Regions from separate parts of the Bacillus sp. GM2 genome, predicted to be linked through region 1. Evidence: riboswitches for the same ligand, from Rfam matches in the RefSeq annotation. Region 1 holds a riboswitch; each other region holds the start of a gene.
The links. Region 1 has a riboswitch for thiamine pyrophosphate ahead of thiC (phosphomethylpyrimidine synthase ThiC). Riboswitches for the same ligand answer to the same signal wherever they lie in the genome.
Positions count from the first base shown of each region.

Region 2: another riboswitch for thiamine pyrophosphate. It lies ahead of thiT (energy-coupled thiamine transporter ThiT); the one in region 1 lies ahead of thiC (phosphomethylpyrimidine synthase ThiC).
Region 3: another riboswitch for thiamine pyrophosphate. It lies ahead of tenA (thiaminase II); the one in region 1 lies ahead of thiC (phosphomethylpyrimidine synthase ThiC).

Region 1 covers NZ_JBRKSZ010000007.1:2,629,657-2,635,536, reverse strand. Annotated here, with positions in the region: gene ACVC9U_RS14435 (HXXEE domain-containing protein) at 183-698, opposite strand; gene ACVC9U_RS14430 (TetR/AcrR family transcriptional regulator) at 808-1,377, shown strand; gene aroD (type I 3-dehydroquinate dehydratase) at 1,505-2,269, shown strand; TPP riboswitch at 2,376-2,484, shown strand; gene thiC (phosphomethylpyrimidine synthase ThiC) at 2,633-4,408, shown strand; gene ACVC9U_RS14415 (ABC transporter ATP-binding protein) at 4,811-5,578, shown strand; gene ACVC9U_RS14410 (aliphatic sulfonate ABC transporter substrate-binding protein) at 5,599-5,880, shown strand, end outside.
Region 2 covers NZ_JBRKSZ010000007.1:417,756-423,635, reverse strand. Annotated here, with positions in the region: rRNA gene ACVC9U_RS03080 (23S ribosomal RNA) at 1-533, opposite strand, end outside; rRNA gene ACVC9U_RS03075 (16S ribosomal RNA) at 708-2,256, opposite strand; gene ACVC9U_RS03070 (GntR family transcriptional regulator) at 2,785-3,885, opposite strand; TPP riboswitch at 4,048-4,147, shown strand; gene thiT (energy-coupled thiamine transporter ThiT) at 4,259-4,843, shown strand; gene ACVC9U_RS03060 (class D sortase) at 4,884-5,441, opposite strand; gene ACVC9U_RS03055 (processed acidic surface protein) at 5,548-5,880, opposite strand, start outside.
Region 3 covers NZ_JBRKSZ010000008.1:1,137,253-1,143,132, reverse strand. Annotated here, with positions in the region: gene ACVC9U_RS20460 (energy-coupling factor transporter transmembrane component T family protein) at 1-170, opposite strand, end outside; gene ACVC9U_RS20455 (ABC transporter ATP-binding protein) at 167-1,759, opposite strand; gene ACVC9U_RS20450 (ECF transporter S component) at 1,734-2,333, opposite strand; gene tenA (thiaminase II) at 2,330-3,016, opposite strand; TPP riboswitch at 3,130-3,234, opposite strand; gene ACVC9U_RS20440 (hypothetical protein) at 3,438-3,596, shown strand; gene aceA (isocitrate lyase) at 3,647-4,918, opposite strand; gene aceB (malate synthase A) at 4,933-5,880, opposite strand, start outside.

The DNA of each region.
Region 1 (5,880 bases):
GTCTCGTCTAAACAGCCGGATAGACAAGCTTTGAAACGAACATTGAATCATCGTTAGCAGTGCCATGATTTATAGAACATACTGCCTTTCTTTTGAAGGGCAGTTTTTTCGTGGCTGACGGGTCTTCGTCGTTTGCTTTGCTTCTAGTCAAAGAGCCGGAGGTTTCCGTAAGTGCCTGCTTTTCATGGGCGGCCATATGCTTCCAGCCTTTCTTGAATCCTTCCTATTTTATTATGCAGAAACTTAAGGTTAAAAAAGACGATAAGTGTTCCGGATATGGCTGATAAGATCATTGCAGGAAAACTGAATTTTTCTATCTCTGCGGCAACGGTCAGCAGATAGCAACAAAGTGGCAGCATAAAGATCGATGTTAATATGCCGGGTACATAATGTTTAAATGTGAACCATAGGACGATGTGAACAAGGAAATGAACAGTAAAAGCAAAAAAGAAACCAAACCATAAGATATATTGATTAAAATAAATACTGATGACAGTTACACCAACAGCTAGAATAAATTCTTCGAGCACAGCGCAAACAAAAGAAGCGGTTTTGGCATGTCCGAATGAAGCTTTTTTCAGTTGTTTCAGTTTGCTTCGATATCTTTTGCCCCATGCCTCGACCATCACCATCTCTTCAAAATCATGCAGTATAAATAAGATCGGCAGCATCCAAGCGATAAATTGCATGTTTTCCATTTACTTTCCCCCTCTTATGTGCCACAATTGTGACATTTCATAGAGAACAAAGTCAATAAGCCAACGAAAAGTGCTACATTGCCATAAAAAGTGCGACAGGAGCGAGAATATGAAGCAAATGCCCTCAAAAACAGCTCAGCAATCTAAAAGCTGGCTGACGCTATCATTGTTGGAGCTTATGAAGGAAAAAAGCTTTTCAGACATTACCATTACAGAGATAGCGGAAAAAGCGCAGCTTGACAGAAGAACATTTTATCGGCATTTCCATTCAAAAAAAGATATATTAGACCGCTATTTTGAGCAGCTTTGCAGTGAGTATTCCAATTACATTGTTCAGGAAAAACATATTGACTTATCCAGTCTTGGACATGCATACTTCAACTTTTGGAGCCGACATGCCGATTTTTTACAAGCCCTTCATCAGAATCAATTGTTTTATTTGGTTGTTGAGAAATATAATGAACTACTTCCGGATCTTCATCAAAAGTTTAAAGAAGAAACCTTTCATTTCAAAAGCAAAATCGATTTGGAGTATGGGCTTTCATTCAGCGCAGGGGGCTTTTGGAACATCCTTTCAAAATGGTTTGAGAGAGGCCGGAAGGAAACTCCTGAAGAAATGAGTCGTATTCTGCAAGGAATAGTAGATTCATTTTTAAATAAGCAAGCTTTCGAAAGGTGATCTCATCTTGGTATATGAGTGGTTTAAGCGTTTAGCGTTCTTTCTTAATTTCTGCTTGTGCTTACGGTCAATCTTCGGTACCGTTAATGCAAAGACCCTTGTAATATAGAGAACAGGAGTGAGGCCGTTGGTGAATACGGTGAAGATACGAGGGGTGGCCATCGGAGAAGGAGCCCCGAAAATTTGCGTGCCGCTCATCGGAAAAACGCATGAACAGTTGAAAGAAGAAGCTGCTTTTCTTCTATCCATTAATCCGGATCTTGCCGAATGGCGGGCGGATTTTTTTGAAGATGTCGAAGACGTTGACAAAGTGAAAGAGGTATTGGCTGACATCCGGGAGATCTTAAAGGATATCCCGTTGATATTTACATTTCGCAGCGCGGAGGAAGGCGGCGAAAAAGAAGTCGGTAAGGAATTTTACTTTGCCTTGAATCATGCCGTAGTCAAAACAGGGCTGGCAGATGTGATTGATGTCGAGCTGTTCAATGAAGAGCATAAAGTGGAAAAGCTGGTTCAAGCGGCTCATATGCAGCATGTCTTTGTCATTATATCCAACCACGATTTCGGGAAGACGCCGAGAGCGGAAGAGATCGTTTCCCGTCTCCGAAAAGCCCAGGATCTTGGCGCCGATTTCCCTAAGATCGCGGTGATGCCTGAAACACCGGCAGATGTGCTGGTGTTGCTTGAGGCGACTCATATGATGCATGAGCGGTATGCGAAGCGGCCGATTATCACGATGTCGATGGCCGGAAAAGGCTTGATCAGCCGGCTCGCCGGAGAGGTATTTGGCTCGGCCGTGACGTTTGGCGCAGCTAAAAAAGCATCCGCGCCTGGCCAAATTGAGGCGGCGGATTTGAAACATATACTCGATGTGCTTCATCGCAATTTATAATCATTGGGTGCGCCGCTCTGATCCCTTTTATAGTGAAAAAGATTCATATATTTTTCCTTCCTTTTCACTTGCCAAATCGGTGTGTTACGATAAAAAATGAATTGAATAGCTTTACTAGGGGTGCCCGATTGCGGGCTGAGAGAGAAACACGTGTTTCTTAACCCTTTGGACCTGATCTGGTTCGTACCAGCGTGGGGAAGTAAAAAGGATTCGGGAGAAGATGGGGAATGGGTATGGTCCGTCTGTCTTCCAGTGATTTTACTGACTGTAAAACCAGGTTCATCATATGAGCCTGGTTTTTTTGTGCTGGTGCTGTTCCGGAGTTTCGTCCTGATCAATTTTTTAGAGGGGAAGGATTTTTACATGAAACAGGAGTCAGTACAGCAAAAAAACATCTCGATCATGTCAAGTTTTTCAGGGAGCCGCAAAGTGTATGTCGAAGGGGCGCGGCCTGACATTCAAGTGCCGATGAGAGAAATTTCGCTAAGTCCGACGACGGGTTCGTTTGGCGCCGAAGAAAATCAGCCTGTCCGCGTTTACGACACAAGCGGTCCTTATACGGACGCGAATGCGGAGGTTGATATTCTGAAGGGGCTGAAACCTTTGCGGGCGACCTGGATCAGGGAGCGCGGCGATACCGAAGAATATGAAGGCAGAGAAATCAGACCGGAGGATAACGGCTATAAAAGCAAAGAGAAAGCGAGCCACAGCTATCCAGGGTTGAAACGAAAACCGCTGCGCGCGAAAAAAGGTCAAAATGTCACCCAGCTGCATTACGCAAGAAAGGGGATCATTACGCCCGAGATGGAATTTATCGCGATCCGAGAGCACGTATCTCCCGAATTTGTTCGTGATGAAGTGGCAAGCGGACGGGCGATTATTCCGTCAAACATCAACCATCCGGAAAGCGAACCGATGATTATCGGCCGCAACTTCCACGTCAAAATCAATGCCAACATCGGCAATTCCGCTGTCACCTCTTCGATTGAAGAAGAAGTGGAAAAAATGACATGGGCCATCCGCTGGGGCGCCGATACGATGATGGACTTGTCCACAGGTAAAGATATTCATACAACGAGGGAGTGGATCATCCGCAATTGTCCAGTTCCTGTAGGAACCGTGCCGATTTATCAGGCGCTTGAAAAAGTAAACGGCGTCGCGGAAGATCTCACTTGGGAGATTTACCGCGATACATTAATCGAACAGGCTGAACAAGGCGTTGATTATTTTACGATTCATGCCGGCGTCCTTCTTCGGTATGTGCCGCTGACGGCAAAGCGCGTCACCGGAATCGTATCCCGCGGCGGGGCAATTATGGCGCAATGGTGTTTGGCTCATCATGAGGAAAGCTTTCTGTACACCCATTTTGAAGAGATTTGCGAGATTATGAAAACATACGATATCGCATTTTCGCTCGGTGACGGCCTCCGGCCCGGCTCGATTGCCGATGCGAATGATGAAGCCCAATTTGCCGAATTGGAGACGCTCGGCGAGCTGACGAAAATTGCCTGGAAGCATGATGTTCAAGTGATGATCGAAGGCCCGGGACACGTGCCGATGCATAAAATCAAAGAGAATGTCGACAAGCAGATGGAGATTTGCAAAGAGGCGCCGTTTTACACGCTCGGCCCGCTGACGACCGATATTGCACCGGGCTACGACCATATTACATCGGCGATCGGAGCGGCGATGATCGGCTGGTACGGTACGGCCATGCTTTGCTATGTGACGCCGAAGGAGCATTTGGGACTGCCGAACAAAGACGATGTCCGCGAAGGCGTCATAACATACAAAATCGCGGCCCATGCGGCTGACCTTGCAAAAGGGCACCCCGGCGCGCAAATCCGCGATGACGCGCTTTCCAAGGCGCGCTTTGAATTCCGCTGGCGGGACCAGTTCAATTTGTCGCTCGATCCGGAAAGAGCGCTTGAATACCATGACGAAACCCTTCCTGCGGAAGGCGCCAAAACAGCACACTTTTGTTCAATGTGCGGGCCTAAATTTTGCAGTATGAGGATTTCCCAGGATATTCGCGACTACGCCAAGGAAAACGACCTTGATGAAGAAAAGGCAATTCAAAAAGGATTGGAAGAGAAGGCGAAGGAATTTAAAAAAGCAGGCGGCAGCATTTACAGTTAAAGACGGGCAATACAGCAGATGAAAGGGGAACCTTTCATCTCAGCGTGTCGGCAAACCCTCGCATTCGTTGTCAGGCCTGCGCGTCGGTGCTCACGAATTCCAACATTCGCTCCGCTCCGATGCTCGGCCTTCCTAGACTGCAAGGGTTTTCAATCACGCTGAAAGGATGACAAAATCCCAAAACTAAAAGTCGTTTTGGGATTTTGTCAACAATCTGAGATGAAAGGGGAACCTTTCATCTGTTTTTTTATAATATGGGGTTGACAGGTCGGAATAATATGAATTAGTATGTTGTTTAATATTTCGGAAAATTCCATCAGCGCTGATCGGTCAACCGAAGGCTCTTATCTCAATTGGGATAAGAGTTTTTTATTTTCAGTTTAGAAAAGAAAGGGGAACAAGATGTCTTTATCAATTCGTGTGAATGAAAAAGCATTTGGAAACGGCAGCCTTAAAACAAGCGTGCTTCAAGACGTGAAACTGACGGTCGAAAACGGCGAATTTCTGACTGTCATCGGTCCAAGCGGGTGCGGGAAAAGCACGCTCTTAAAAATCGCTGCCGGTCTTGACGGGGATTATGAAGGGCGAATCAGCATGAACGGAAGAGAAATTAAGGGCCCGGGGATTCAGCAAGGCTTCATCTTTCAAGAGCATCGGCTTTTTCCATGGCTGACGGTTGAGCAAAATATCGCCGCAGATTTAAGCCTGAAAGAACCGGCGGTGCGAAAAAAAGTCGATGAATTGATTGAAACGGTGCGGCTGAAAGGCGCGGAGAAACAGTATCCGCGCGAGCTGTCCGGCGGTATGTCGCAGCGGGTCGCGATTGCCAGAGCTTTGCTCAGGGAGCCAGAAATTTTGCTGCTTGATGAACCCTTCGGCGCCTTGGACGCCTTTACGAGAAAGCATCTGCAGGATGTACTGACAGACATTTGGCGAGAAAAGAAGATGACGATGATCCTCGTGACGCACGATATTGACGAATCAGTGTATTTAGCCAACCGGGTCGCGATTCTTACCGCAAAGCCGGGGAGAATCCATAAGCTGATTCCGGTCGATCTGCCATTTCCGCGCAGCAGAACATCGCCCGTTTTTCAATCAATCAGACAAAAAGTGCTAAAAGAATTCGAGACAACGGAAACATTCAGCTTTCAGGAAGGTTCAGGGATTTGAGCAGAAAGGAGCGGAAAAACGTGAAAAAATGGCCGTTGTATATGCTGGGCTGCCTGATGCTTCTTGCGGGCTGTTCAGCAGCCCAATCAAGCGGAGGGGGCGGAGATTTAAAAGAGATCAACATCGGAGTGCAGCAAAGCTTAAGCCCGTTGCTCCTTGCGAAAGAAAAAGGCTGGTTTGAAAAAGAGTTCGCAAAAGAAGGGATTCAAGTGAAATGGACAGAGTTTCAAAGCGGTCCGCCGCAGTTTGAAGGTCTTGCCGCAGGTAAACTTGATTTTTCCCAAGTCGGAAATTCACCGGTG
Region 2 (5,880 bases), 2.2 Mb from region 1:
GGGTGCTTTTCACCTTTCCCTCACGGTACTGGTTCACTATCGGTCACTAGGGAGTATTTAGCCTTGGGAGATGGTCCTCCCGGATTCCGACGGAATTTCACGTGTTCCGCCGTACTCAGGATCCACTCAGGAGAGAACGAAGTTTTGACTACAGGGCTGTTACCTCCTATGGCGGGCCTTTCCAGACCTCTTCATCTACCTCGTTCCTTTGTAACTCCGTACAGAGTGTCCTACAACCCCAAGAGGCAAGCCTCTTGGTTTGGGCTAATCCCGTTTCGCTCGCCGCTACTCAGGGAATCGCATTTGCTTTCTCTTCCTCCGGGTACTTAGATGTTTCAGTTCCCCGGGTCTGCCTTCTCATATCCTATGAATTCAGATATGGATACTGCTCCATTACGAGCAGTGGGTTTCCCCATTCGGAAATCTCCGGATCAAAGCTTGCTTACAGCTCCCCGAAGCATATCGGTGTTCGTCCCGTCCTTCATCGGCTCCTAGTGCCAAGGCATCCACCGTGCGCCCTTTCTAACTTAACCGTTAAAAAGAATCACTACGTGATATCTTGTGTTACTAATTGAATGTGATGTCTACTGTTATCTAGTTTTCAAAGAACACGTTTGAAGAATCAAATGATCCTTCAAAACTAAACAAGATCTAAACGCACCTGTCTATAAGACCGCAAGGTCTTATATTCCGTATAATATCCTTAGAAAGGAGGTGATCCAGCCGCACCTTCCGATACGGCTACCTTGTTACGACTTCACCCCAATCATCTGTCCCACCTTCGGCGGCTGGCTCCAAAAGGTTACCTCACCGACTTCGGGTGTTACAAACTCTCGTGGTGTGACGGGCGGTGTGTACAAGGCCCGGGAACGTATTCACCGCGGCATGCTGATCCGCGATTACTAGCGATTCCAGCTTCACGCAGTCGAGTTGCAGACTGCGATCCGAACTGAGAACAGATTTGTGGGATTGGCTTAGCCTCGCGGCTTCGCTGCCCTTTGTTCTGCCCATTGTAGCACGTGTGTAGCCCAGGTCATAAGGGGCATGATGATTTGACGTCATCCCCACCTTCCTCCGGTTTGTCACCGGCAGTCACCTTAGAGTGCCCAACTGAATGCTGGCAACTAAGATCAAGGGTTGCGCTCGTTGCGGGACTTAACCCAACATCTCACGACACGAGCTGACGACAACCATGCACCACCTGTCACTCTGCCCCCGAAGGGGAAGCCCTATCTCTAGGGTTGTCAGAGGATGTCAAGACCTGGTAAGGTTCTTCGCGTTGCTTCGAATTAAACCACATGCTCCACCGCTTGTGCGGGCCCCCGTCAATTCCTTTGAGTTTCAGTCTTGCGACCGTACTCCCCAGGCGGAGTGCTTAATGCGTTTGCTGCAGCACTAAAGGGCGGAAACCCTCTAACACTTAGCACTCATCGTTTACGGCGTGGACTACCAGGGTATCTAATCCTGTTCGCTCCCCACGCTTTCGCGCCTCAGCGTCAGTTACAGACCAGAGAGTCGCCTTCGCCACTGGTGTTCCTCCACATCTCTACGCATTTCACCGCTACACGTGGAATTCCACTCTCCTCTTCTGCACTCAAGTTCCCCAGTTTCCAATGACCCTCCCCGGTTGAGCCGGGGGCTTTCACATCAGACTTAAGAAACCGCCTGCGCGCGCTTTACGCCCAATAATTCCGGACAACGCTTGCCACCTACGTATTACCGCGGCTGCTGGCACGTAGTTAGCCGTGACTTTCTGGTTAGGTACCGTCAAGGTACCGCCCTATTCGAACGGTACTTGTTCTTCCCTAACAACAGAGTTTTACGATCCGAAAACCTTCATCACTCACGCGGCGTTGCTCCGTCAGACTTTCGTCCATTGCGGAAGATTCCCTACTGCTGCCTCCCGTAGGAGTCTGGGCCGTGTCTCAGTCCCAGTGTGGCCGATCACCCTCTCAGGTCGGCTACGCATCGTTGCCTTGGTGAGCCGTTACCTCACCAACTAGCTAATGCGCCGCGGGTCCATCTGTAAGTGGTAGCCGAAGCCACCTTTTATAATTGAACCATGCGGTTCAATTAAGCATCCGGTATTAGCCCCGGTTTCCCGGAGTTATCCCAGTCTTACAGGCAGGTTACCCACGTGTTACTCACCCGTCCGCCGCTGACCTAAGGGAGCAAGCTCCCGTCGGTCCGCTCGACTTGCATGTATTAGGCACGCCGCCAGCGTTCGTCCTGAGCCAGGATCAAACTCTCCATGAAGTTTGATAATGACTACGCACAACATGTGTGCGATTTATTTAATGAATTAACAGGTACGTTTTGTCTTGTTTAGTTTTCAAAGATCATTTCCGCCTCTCGAAGAAGCGACTTTACTAATATAACATTCTATCACTGTGAATGTCAACAACTTTTTTTAAAAGATTTTCGAAGTTGTTTTTATAAAGCCTCCTTTTTAGGGGCGGATACAAATATAACATCTATTTTCGTTTTACACAATAGCTTTTTTAAAAAAATAATAATCAAATGATTTTGACTCCGATGATTCCTGATTATCTCGACCAGCCGGCAATTGACGCCATTTATTTCTCCTTACCGCTTTCTTCTATATAAAGGTATACAGCGGTCTTTAAAAATCGATTTGCTAAAGCTGCACATGGGCCGAAGCTTCGAGGATGACATTAAACTCTCCGCTATCAGCTTTCACTTGAATAAAAAGCTCCTCATTCCGGAGCTTTTTAACAGGATATATTTTCATTCACGCTGGTTGGCGGATAAAGCTTATACAGCCTACCTTTTCAGCTTGGCGGTCGAATGTCTGACAACCAGTTCAGGTTTGTAGACGGTGGAATGCTCAAGCTGATCCGTGTTGCGTCCCTCAACTTTGGCAATCATCCATCTTGCCGCCTCAATCCCCATCTGCATTTTCGGATGGGTGACTGACGTCAGCTTCACTTCAGATGCCTCGCTCAAGTGTGAGTCGTCATATCCCACAATCGATATGTCTTCCGGCACCTTCAAACCGAATTCCCTCACGACATCCAACACCATAAGCGCGATCTCGTCGTTATAGCAGAATATAGCAGTCGGACGGTCTGATGAAGAAAGCCGCTTCCTGGTTTCAGCTATCGTTTTTTGTTTTTTGTTCTCTGTTGTGTACGTCACGACCATTTCAGGGTAAAACGACAAGCCGTTTTCTCTGAAAGCACGGATAAATCCTTTCATCCGGTTGGCGCCCTGCATATCGTCCTGTTTAAAGAAACCGAACACTTTTTCATGGCCGAGCTTAATCAAATGCTCCGTGGCGATAAAACCGCCGTGTTCATCATCCAAAATGAAATGGGGCGGATTTAACTCCTGATAAAATTGGTTGATCATCAAATACGGAATATGATGTTGTTCAAGCGTCAAATAGTAACTTAAATTCGGGTTAAAGCTTCCTGTTTTCGTCGGCTCCACGATCAACCCGGCAATTTTTTTGTCAAGCATATTCACAAGGCATTGTTTTTCTTTTTCATTGTCATTATTGGTGCTCGCGACGACAAGGGTGTATCCTTCACTGGACAGGGACGATTCGATTCCTCTTATAATAGAAGGAAAAATGTAATCCGAAAGGTAAGTCGTCATGACCCCGATCATCTTATTTCTTTCCCTTCCTTTTTCAGAAAGCTGAAGACGGTGGGAGCAATACGTCCCTGAGCCCTGCTCTCTGTATAAAAGCCCTTCATGAACAAGGTCGCCAATCGCTTGCCGGATCGTATGCCTGCTTACACCAAATATTTTCATCAATTCGTTTTCCGAATGAATTTTTTCGCCCGGCTTCACTTTGCCTTCATATATCCACGATTTAATTTTATTTTTCACCATGCTGTATTTTGTAAGTTCACCCATCAGATCAACCCTTTACTGATCTTGTACGTACGAATAAGTTCTATTATAAAGGAAAAGATGTTTGCCTTGCTACATATTGGAGGGTTTCAGCAAAAGTTTTTCGAAAAATTAGCTTGTCGTCCGTTTCTTTTTTTAGTATAGTAGAATATAACTAAATAACTTGATGACCACAAGGGGAGCCTCCGGGCTGAGAGTGAACGACCGTTCTGACCCTTCGAACCTGTTAGTTAATGCTGGCGTAGGAATGTGGCAAAGTCATTTCTAATTGCATCCAAAGCAGTGCGTGGAAAACTGTCCTACTCCTTCCCCGCATTGCTTTTTTTATTGGGAAAGAAGTCCAGTATCCCTTTGTTCATCAAAAGTGAGGGTTATGATGAATCAATCTAAACAACTTGTACAGCTGATTGAAATTGCGATTATGACAGGAATAGCACTTATACTTGATATGGTGTCCGGAATGTTTTTAAAAATGCCTCAAGGCGGTTCAATCGCCGTCATGATGATTCCGATCTTCCTGATCTCCTTTAGATGGGGGCTCAAGGCAGGGCTGGCGACCGGGTTTTTAGCCGGATTGCTTCAATTTGTCACTGGAGGATTTTACGTTGTTCATCCTCTGCAGCTTCTTCTTGATTACTTTATCGCGCCTACGGCCGCGGGAATCGGCGGCTTTTTTGCCGGATCGATCCGAAATGCTTCATTTGAGAAACAAAAAGGAAAGATCATTTCCTATGTTATGCTGGCCGTCCTTCTTGGAAGCGGACTGAAATTTCTCGCACATGTCATCAGCGGCGCTGTCTTTTTTGGAAACTATGCGCCTAAAGGCACTCCGGTATGGATTTATTCATTGGTATATAATGGAACGTATATGCTTCCGTCTTTCATTGTCTGCACAATCGTCCTTTGTATACTGCTGCTAACCGCACCAAGACTTCTAGAAAACAGAACAAACATGAGATAACATAAAAAAACAGCGGATTCGCCTGAGATTCCGCTGTTTTTTATGTTTTAATCAAATCTGCGACCAATATATACCGCTCCGGTGCTGAACCGATAAAGTCAAAAGGATAGCAGGTGGAAACCGTCAATGTCGCTCTCGGCTTTGGAACTATCACCGTCCGGTCATCCGCATCCACGATTCGGACCTTTTTCACTTTGTATGTAAAAGTTCCGTAGGAAGCTTCAACAATTAACTGATCGCCTTTCCCCACTCGGCCGAGTTTTCGGAAAACCGTATCCCGGTGGCCTGATAAAACCGAGTTGTCATCTTCTCCAGGCAGAACGGATCCTGCGAAATGGCCCACGCCTTTTTGCAGCTCGTCTTCATCTGTTCCGTGATATATCGGAAGCCTTGCATTGATTTTCGGAATAACAAGATCACCGATTTTCTCCCCGGTTTCAAATGTTTGATCAATTGCCGTCTTTTCTTTTTTCGTCGTCTGAATCGGAGGTTTTTCAGGCTTTTCCTCTTCTTTCATCTGCTGAAATGAAAATAGAGCGTAGCCGTGCATCAGCTTGAACACATTCGTTGTTGTAAAATAAGCGCCGCACGCAACCATCGCAATGGCTGCAAGCCAGATGATCTTTTTTCGATGTGCCTTAATTTCCTTTCACTCCTTATAAAAACTTCCCATTCTATACAGACTTAGAATGGGAAGTAAAATGTTAAGCCGCTTTTCGAAGCCTTCTGACCATAAACAATCCGCCAAACATCAGAACGGCGCCAAAGATCGACCATTCTGCGTAATGCCCGGCCGTTTTCGGAAGCTTTGCACCTTTAACCGTCTTTTTCACATGAGATTTCTTTGCGTCGTGTTTAACAGCCGTTTGGGTTTGCTTCACTTTCGACCCTGTGTCATGAATTAAATCAGATCCGATCATTTCAGGCGTCAGCAATACATCCAAAATGAAATTGCCCTGCAGATCGTATACTTCCACTAGGAGGCTTGCTCCCTTCAGATCTTCAGCACTGACAAGCGTCGTCAAAGACACTTCTTT
Region 3 (5,880 bases), on a different contig from region 1:
TAAGACAAAGTCCATCCCCCGAAAAAAATTCCGACGGCAACCGCAAACAGCCAAATGAATAGAGTCGGTTTCGGATTTGAAACAAACATGAGCAAGCACATGACCAGGAGGTGGGAAAAGAGCTTGGCACTCGGGTTCAATGCTGAAAGAAGTGAACCATTGCTTTTCATACGGGAACCCTCTCCTTTCTTTCATGCATGAACCGGTAATGAAGCGGCGGTATCAACGAGAAGCGGCGGACGAGGCCTTGATCAGAGAATAATCGATACGGCGTTCCTTGATATGCCGCTTTCCCTTGATGAAACACGATGACCCGGCCGGAATGCTCGTCTACGATGTCCATGTCATGCGTCACCATCACAATCGTCGTTCCCCGTTCCTGCCGTTCCTTTAACCGCTTGATTAATTCTTGCGCCGTCCTTTCGTCCTGACCGAATGTCGGCTCGTCAAGCAGCAGCAGATCCTGGTCAAACAAAAGCATCGTCGCAACGCTTAAACGTCGTTTCTGCCCGAGGCTTAATGTAAAGGGGTGCGCTTTTTGATGAGCGTCAAGTCCGAATTCCTGCAGCAATTCAGCCGTTTTCTTTTCAACCCGGTCCTCCGGCCAGCCCCGCTGTCTCGCCCCGAACGCGATCTCATCAAACACCGTGTCCCGAATAAATTGAAGCTCGGGATTTTGAAAAACAAAGCCGGCCTTCTCATAGAGCATACGGTCGGACCATTTCTTCAGCTCCCGATCCTCCAGATAAAGGCGCCCTTTTTTGACCGCTTCAAGCCTGATCAGACTTTTTAAAAACGTACTCTTTCCGCTGCCGTTCTCGCCGATGACCGAAATCCATTCCCCCCTTGGAATCTCAAGGGTGATGCCGTCGGCCACGATCTTTTTCCGATAGCCGATCGCCGCGTCGTCTGCGCGGATCAATATGTCTCTGTCCGCTGCAGGCCTGTTTTTCGCCTCCTCCTCTTTCATTTTCAATGTAGAAGAGAGCTTGACGGCGAGCGGATGATCATCTTGTGTGATGACATCTTCCCATACCGCAGGGTACAGTTTCGGCTGCCAGATGCCCGCCGCTTTCATCTCCTGCTGAAAATGTTTCACGATTTCTTCCGGCTTTCCGTCAGCGATGATCTGTCCCTTTCCATTGAAAAGAATGACGCGGTCCATCCACTCGATACAGCCGTCCAGCACGTGTTCGACGAACACCATCGTCTGTCCGCTTTTTCGGGAAACGTTACGAAGCAAGGCAAAGATGTCTTTCCGGCTGGCAGGGTCCAGCTGCGCCGTCGGCTCGTCAAAAAACAGCACTTCAGGCTCCAGAGCGAGCAGGCACGCTAATGCCAGTCTCTGCTTCATCCCGCCTGACAAGGTTTCGATCGGCGTTTTCTTATCTATCTTTAAGCCGACTTGCTCCATCAGCTCCGAGATGATGCCGTCCATATCTTTTCGGGAGACGGACCGGTTTTCTAGGCTAAAAGCGATTTCTTCATCAACATGAAGCATGCAAAACTGCGAATCCGGATCCTGAAACATAACGCCGGCGCTCTTTCTGCGATTGACTTCGCCTGTGACTTCAGCTTCGATATGTTCAGGAATGATGCCGGAAAGCACGGACAACAGCGTCGATTTGCCGCTTCCGCTCGGACCGAGTATCAGCAATTTTTCGCCCTGCCCAATCGACAGCGAGACCCGGTCCAGGACTGTTTCAGGACGATGATAAAAACGGACGGAAAGGTTACTGCATCCGAGAAATGAACGCATCGGCATCATCCTTCTTCCGCTGTTCCTTCATGATCTCATACTGGTTCAGGACTCCCGTTTTCGCAAGCGCTTCGACAACGGCTTTTGCCAGCCAGCCGCCGAGTACAATGCCGCTGATGATTTGGATGATAAGCGTCAAGATCAGCGTTTGCGTCGTATAGTAGGCAAAACCGTTCGCCATCAGGCTGTATGTCATGCTTCCGACCGCGGCAAGCGCACCGGAAAGCATAAGGGTAAACAAGTTATAACGCTTATAGCGAAAGATCGCAAACGCGATTTCCGCACCGGCTCCCTGGAACACACCGATTAATAATGCTGACAGCCCAAAGTGGCTTCCAGTCAGCAGTTCGACCGCCGCAGCCGCCGTCTCGGCAATCAGCGCCGCACCCGGTTTACGGATGATATAAGCGACAATCGGGCTGGCGATCACCCAAATGCCGAACATAAAGTTCGCTCCGACGGGCCCGACAATAGCTGAAACAGGGATCCACAAGGTGGACCATCCTAAGTAAATGACGCCGCATGCAACAGACAAGATCACTGCCATCACGACTTCTTTCATGTTCCAATTCATCGTCTCACCGCCTCCATTTCCACAGGCCAATCTTCAACCGTATAAGCCATCTCCCAAAAGCCGTATTCAAGCTGACAGCTTTGCAAAAAGAGCTCCTTCATTTTTTCTTTTTCAGCCTTGCCCGCTGTTTCGGCCCATTCATCCAGGCGGGCGCAAAACTTTGTCGTGATCGAATCGGTTCTGTCTCCGTAAAAACAGATCCAGTCATAAAATGGATGCGACGGGTCAGGCTGAACGTCCATCATCAATTTTTTTCCGATCTCCCAATATGTCCACGGACAAGGCAGCAAGACGGCTAATATCTCTCCCAGCGTGCCTTCGTGCGCCGCCGTCAGCATATGGCGGATATAATGATGGGCAGAAGGTGCAAGCGGATAGCCCTGCAGAGATTCATACGCCACCCCCGCGGCCCGGCACAGGTTGTTGTGCGGGTGCACTTCGCTGTTTAATACAAACGAAATCTGCTCATGAAACATCTCCATGTCTTTCCGGTTTTGACACTTGGAAATCGCAATTCCGTAGATTTGAATAAAAGCGTTCAAATACTCGTAATCTTGCTTCACATAATGAATAAGCTGCTCCTTTTTCAGCCTCCCGGACGCCAGCTCCAATACAAACGGATGCTCAAAAATGGCTTCAAAAATAGGGTCTGCCTCGCGGCGCAGTTCTGCAGAAAAACTCATGTAGATAGCCTCCTCAGCAATCGGTTTTATAAGGAAGGCACAGGGGGAGCGAGCCGCTTTATACGCAAAAAAGCCGCCCCAAAATGGAGCGGCCTTTGTATGATGAAATCATAAAGACACCGGCTCCACTTCCCTACGCTAGTATGAACTAGATCAGGTTCAAAGGGTCCAAGATCGCTTCTTGTCTCAGCCGGCTTACGGCTCCCCTAGTGGACTTCCTATTACATTAACTTTTACTCTACACATCAATGATTATGATGTCAACCTGAGTTTTTCAGTTTTATTCTTGTATAAAACCGCCGGGTTTCATACAGAAGATGCAGCGGGTAAAATATTTATGGAAAAATGTTAATTTTCTGAAACCTTTTTGCAGGCTTGTTCGTCTAATATAGTGAAGACAAAACATTTGGAGGGGATATTTATGATGATGTTTATCTTGATTTTGACAATGGCTGTGTATTTGTTCTATTCTTTCAGCAAAGACAACCGGCCGGCCAAAAGAACCAACAAGAATCATCAGACACTGACTGTTATTAGGGAAAACCCTTTTACCGCCCCTTCCAATGATGTCAATTGCTAACTTGATAGACAACAAGCAAGCCGCCCGTGATTGGGCGGCTTTTTACGTTTTTATGATTGAAATTGTTCCGCTTCAGTCGATCCCTTCAGTGCAGTGGTTGATGAAGTCCCGCCTGTCACAACCTGGGCGACTTCATCAAAGTAGCTCGTTCCGACTTCGCGCTGATGCCTTGTCGCCGTATAGCCGTGGACTTCGCTGGCAAACTCGGCCTGCTGCAGATCAGAGTACGCCGCCATTCCGCGGTGCTTATATTGGCGGGCCAATTCAAACATGCCGTGGTTTAAGGCGTGGAAGCCTGCCAGTGTGACAAATTGAAATTTATAGCCCATTTCACTGAGCTGTTTCTGGAAGTTCAAGATCGTGTTATCATCCAGTTTGGCCTTCCAGTTGAACGAAGGGGAGCAGTTGTAGGCGAGCAGTTTGCCCGGGAATTTTTCATGGATCGCCTGTGCAAACCGGCGGGCTTCTTCAATATTCGGCTCAGACGTTTCACACCAGATCAAATCGGCATAAGGCGCATACGCCAAACCTCTGGCAATCGCCTGATCAAGGCCCGGCTTTGTTTTGAAGAACCCTTCCGCTGTTCGTTCTCCGGTCAAAAACGGCGCATCATATGAATCGACGTCGCTTGTGATCAGGTCGGCCGCATTCGCGTCCGTGCGGGCAATAAGAATGGTCGGGACTCCCATCACATCTGCGGCGAGACGCGCGGCAATCAAATTACGCACCGCCGTTTGCGTTGGAAGCAGCACTTTTCCGCCCAAATGTCCGCACTTTTTCTCAGACGACAGCTGATCTTCAAAGTGAACTCCCGCGGCGCCGGCTTCAATCATGCTTTTCATCAGCTCGAACACATTCAGCTGGCCGCCGAAGCCCGCTTCAGCGTCGGCCACAATCGGAGCAAACCAATCGATGTCTTCTTTCCCTTCCATATGGTGAATTTGATCGGCGCGCTGCAGCGTGCGGTTGATTTTTTTGACGACTTCCGGCACGCTGTTTGCCGGATAAAGGCTTTGGTCCGGATACATGCTCCCTGACATATTGGCATCGGCTGCCACCTGCCAGCCGCTTAAATAAATCGCTTTCAATCCGGCTTTTACTTGCTGCATGGCTTGGTTTCCGGTCAAAGCGCCCAGCGCCGGGACGAAATCCTCTGTGTGGAGAAGCTTCCACAGCTTTTCGGCGCCGCGCCTTGCAATCGTGTATTCAATCTCGAGCGTGCCCCTCAGCCGAATGACGTCAGCCGCCTGATACGGCCTTGTAATCCCTTTCCAACGTTCTTCATGCTCCCAGCTTTCTGCGAGTTGTTTTTCTTTCAGCATCGCACATTCCCCCATTATATATTTTCATAAGCCGGTATCGTTAGAAATTCCGCGAATTCATCATCCAAAATCAGCTGTTCAAATAACTGTCCGGCCTCTTCAAACCGGCCGCTCCGAAAATGTTCTATGCCGGCTTCTTCGAAGATTTTCTGCATTTCTTCCTCTTTCATCATCTTGACCATTTCGGAGGTCACTTTCCGGCCGTCGTCAAGAACCCCTTTCGGATGGCGAATCCATTGCCAAAGCTGGGCTCTGGAAATCTCCGCCGTTGCTGCGTCCTCCATTAAGTGGTCAATCGGAGCGGCGCCTCTGCCCGACAGCCATGAAGCTAAATAACGGATGCCGGCGCTGATATTAGTACGGACGCCTGCTTCTGTAATCCGGCCTTGCGGCACTTCCAGCAAGTCTTTTTCCTCGACCTTTACGTCTTCCCGCTTTCTATGAATCTGGTTCGCCGACGGCATATGCTGATTGAATACATCGAGCGCCGTTTGAATCATGCCGGGATGTGCGATCCATGTTCCGTCATGGCCGTCTTTTACTTCACGTTCCTTATCTTCGCGGATTTTGGCAAATGCGGCTTCATTGATCTCAGGTTTGTCTTTAGCGGGAATTTGCGCCGCCATTCCCCCGATTGCATGGACGTTGCGTTTATGACACGTTTGAATCGCCAAGAGGGAGTAGGCTCTCATGTTTGGAACCGTCATCGTCACGGTTGAGCGGTCTGGAAGAATGACGTCATCCCTGTTCCTGAATTTCTTAATAAAGCTGAAAATATAATCCCACCTGCCGCAGTTAAGTCCAGCTGAATGCTCCTTCAATTCATAGAGGATTTCATCCATTTCAAAAGCCGCCAGGATCGTTTCAATGAGAACCGTCGCTTTAATGGTGCCCTGCGGAATGCGCAAATCGTTTTGCGCATAAACAAATACGTCGTTCCACAACCTTGCTTCCAGATGGTT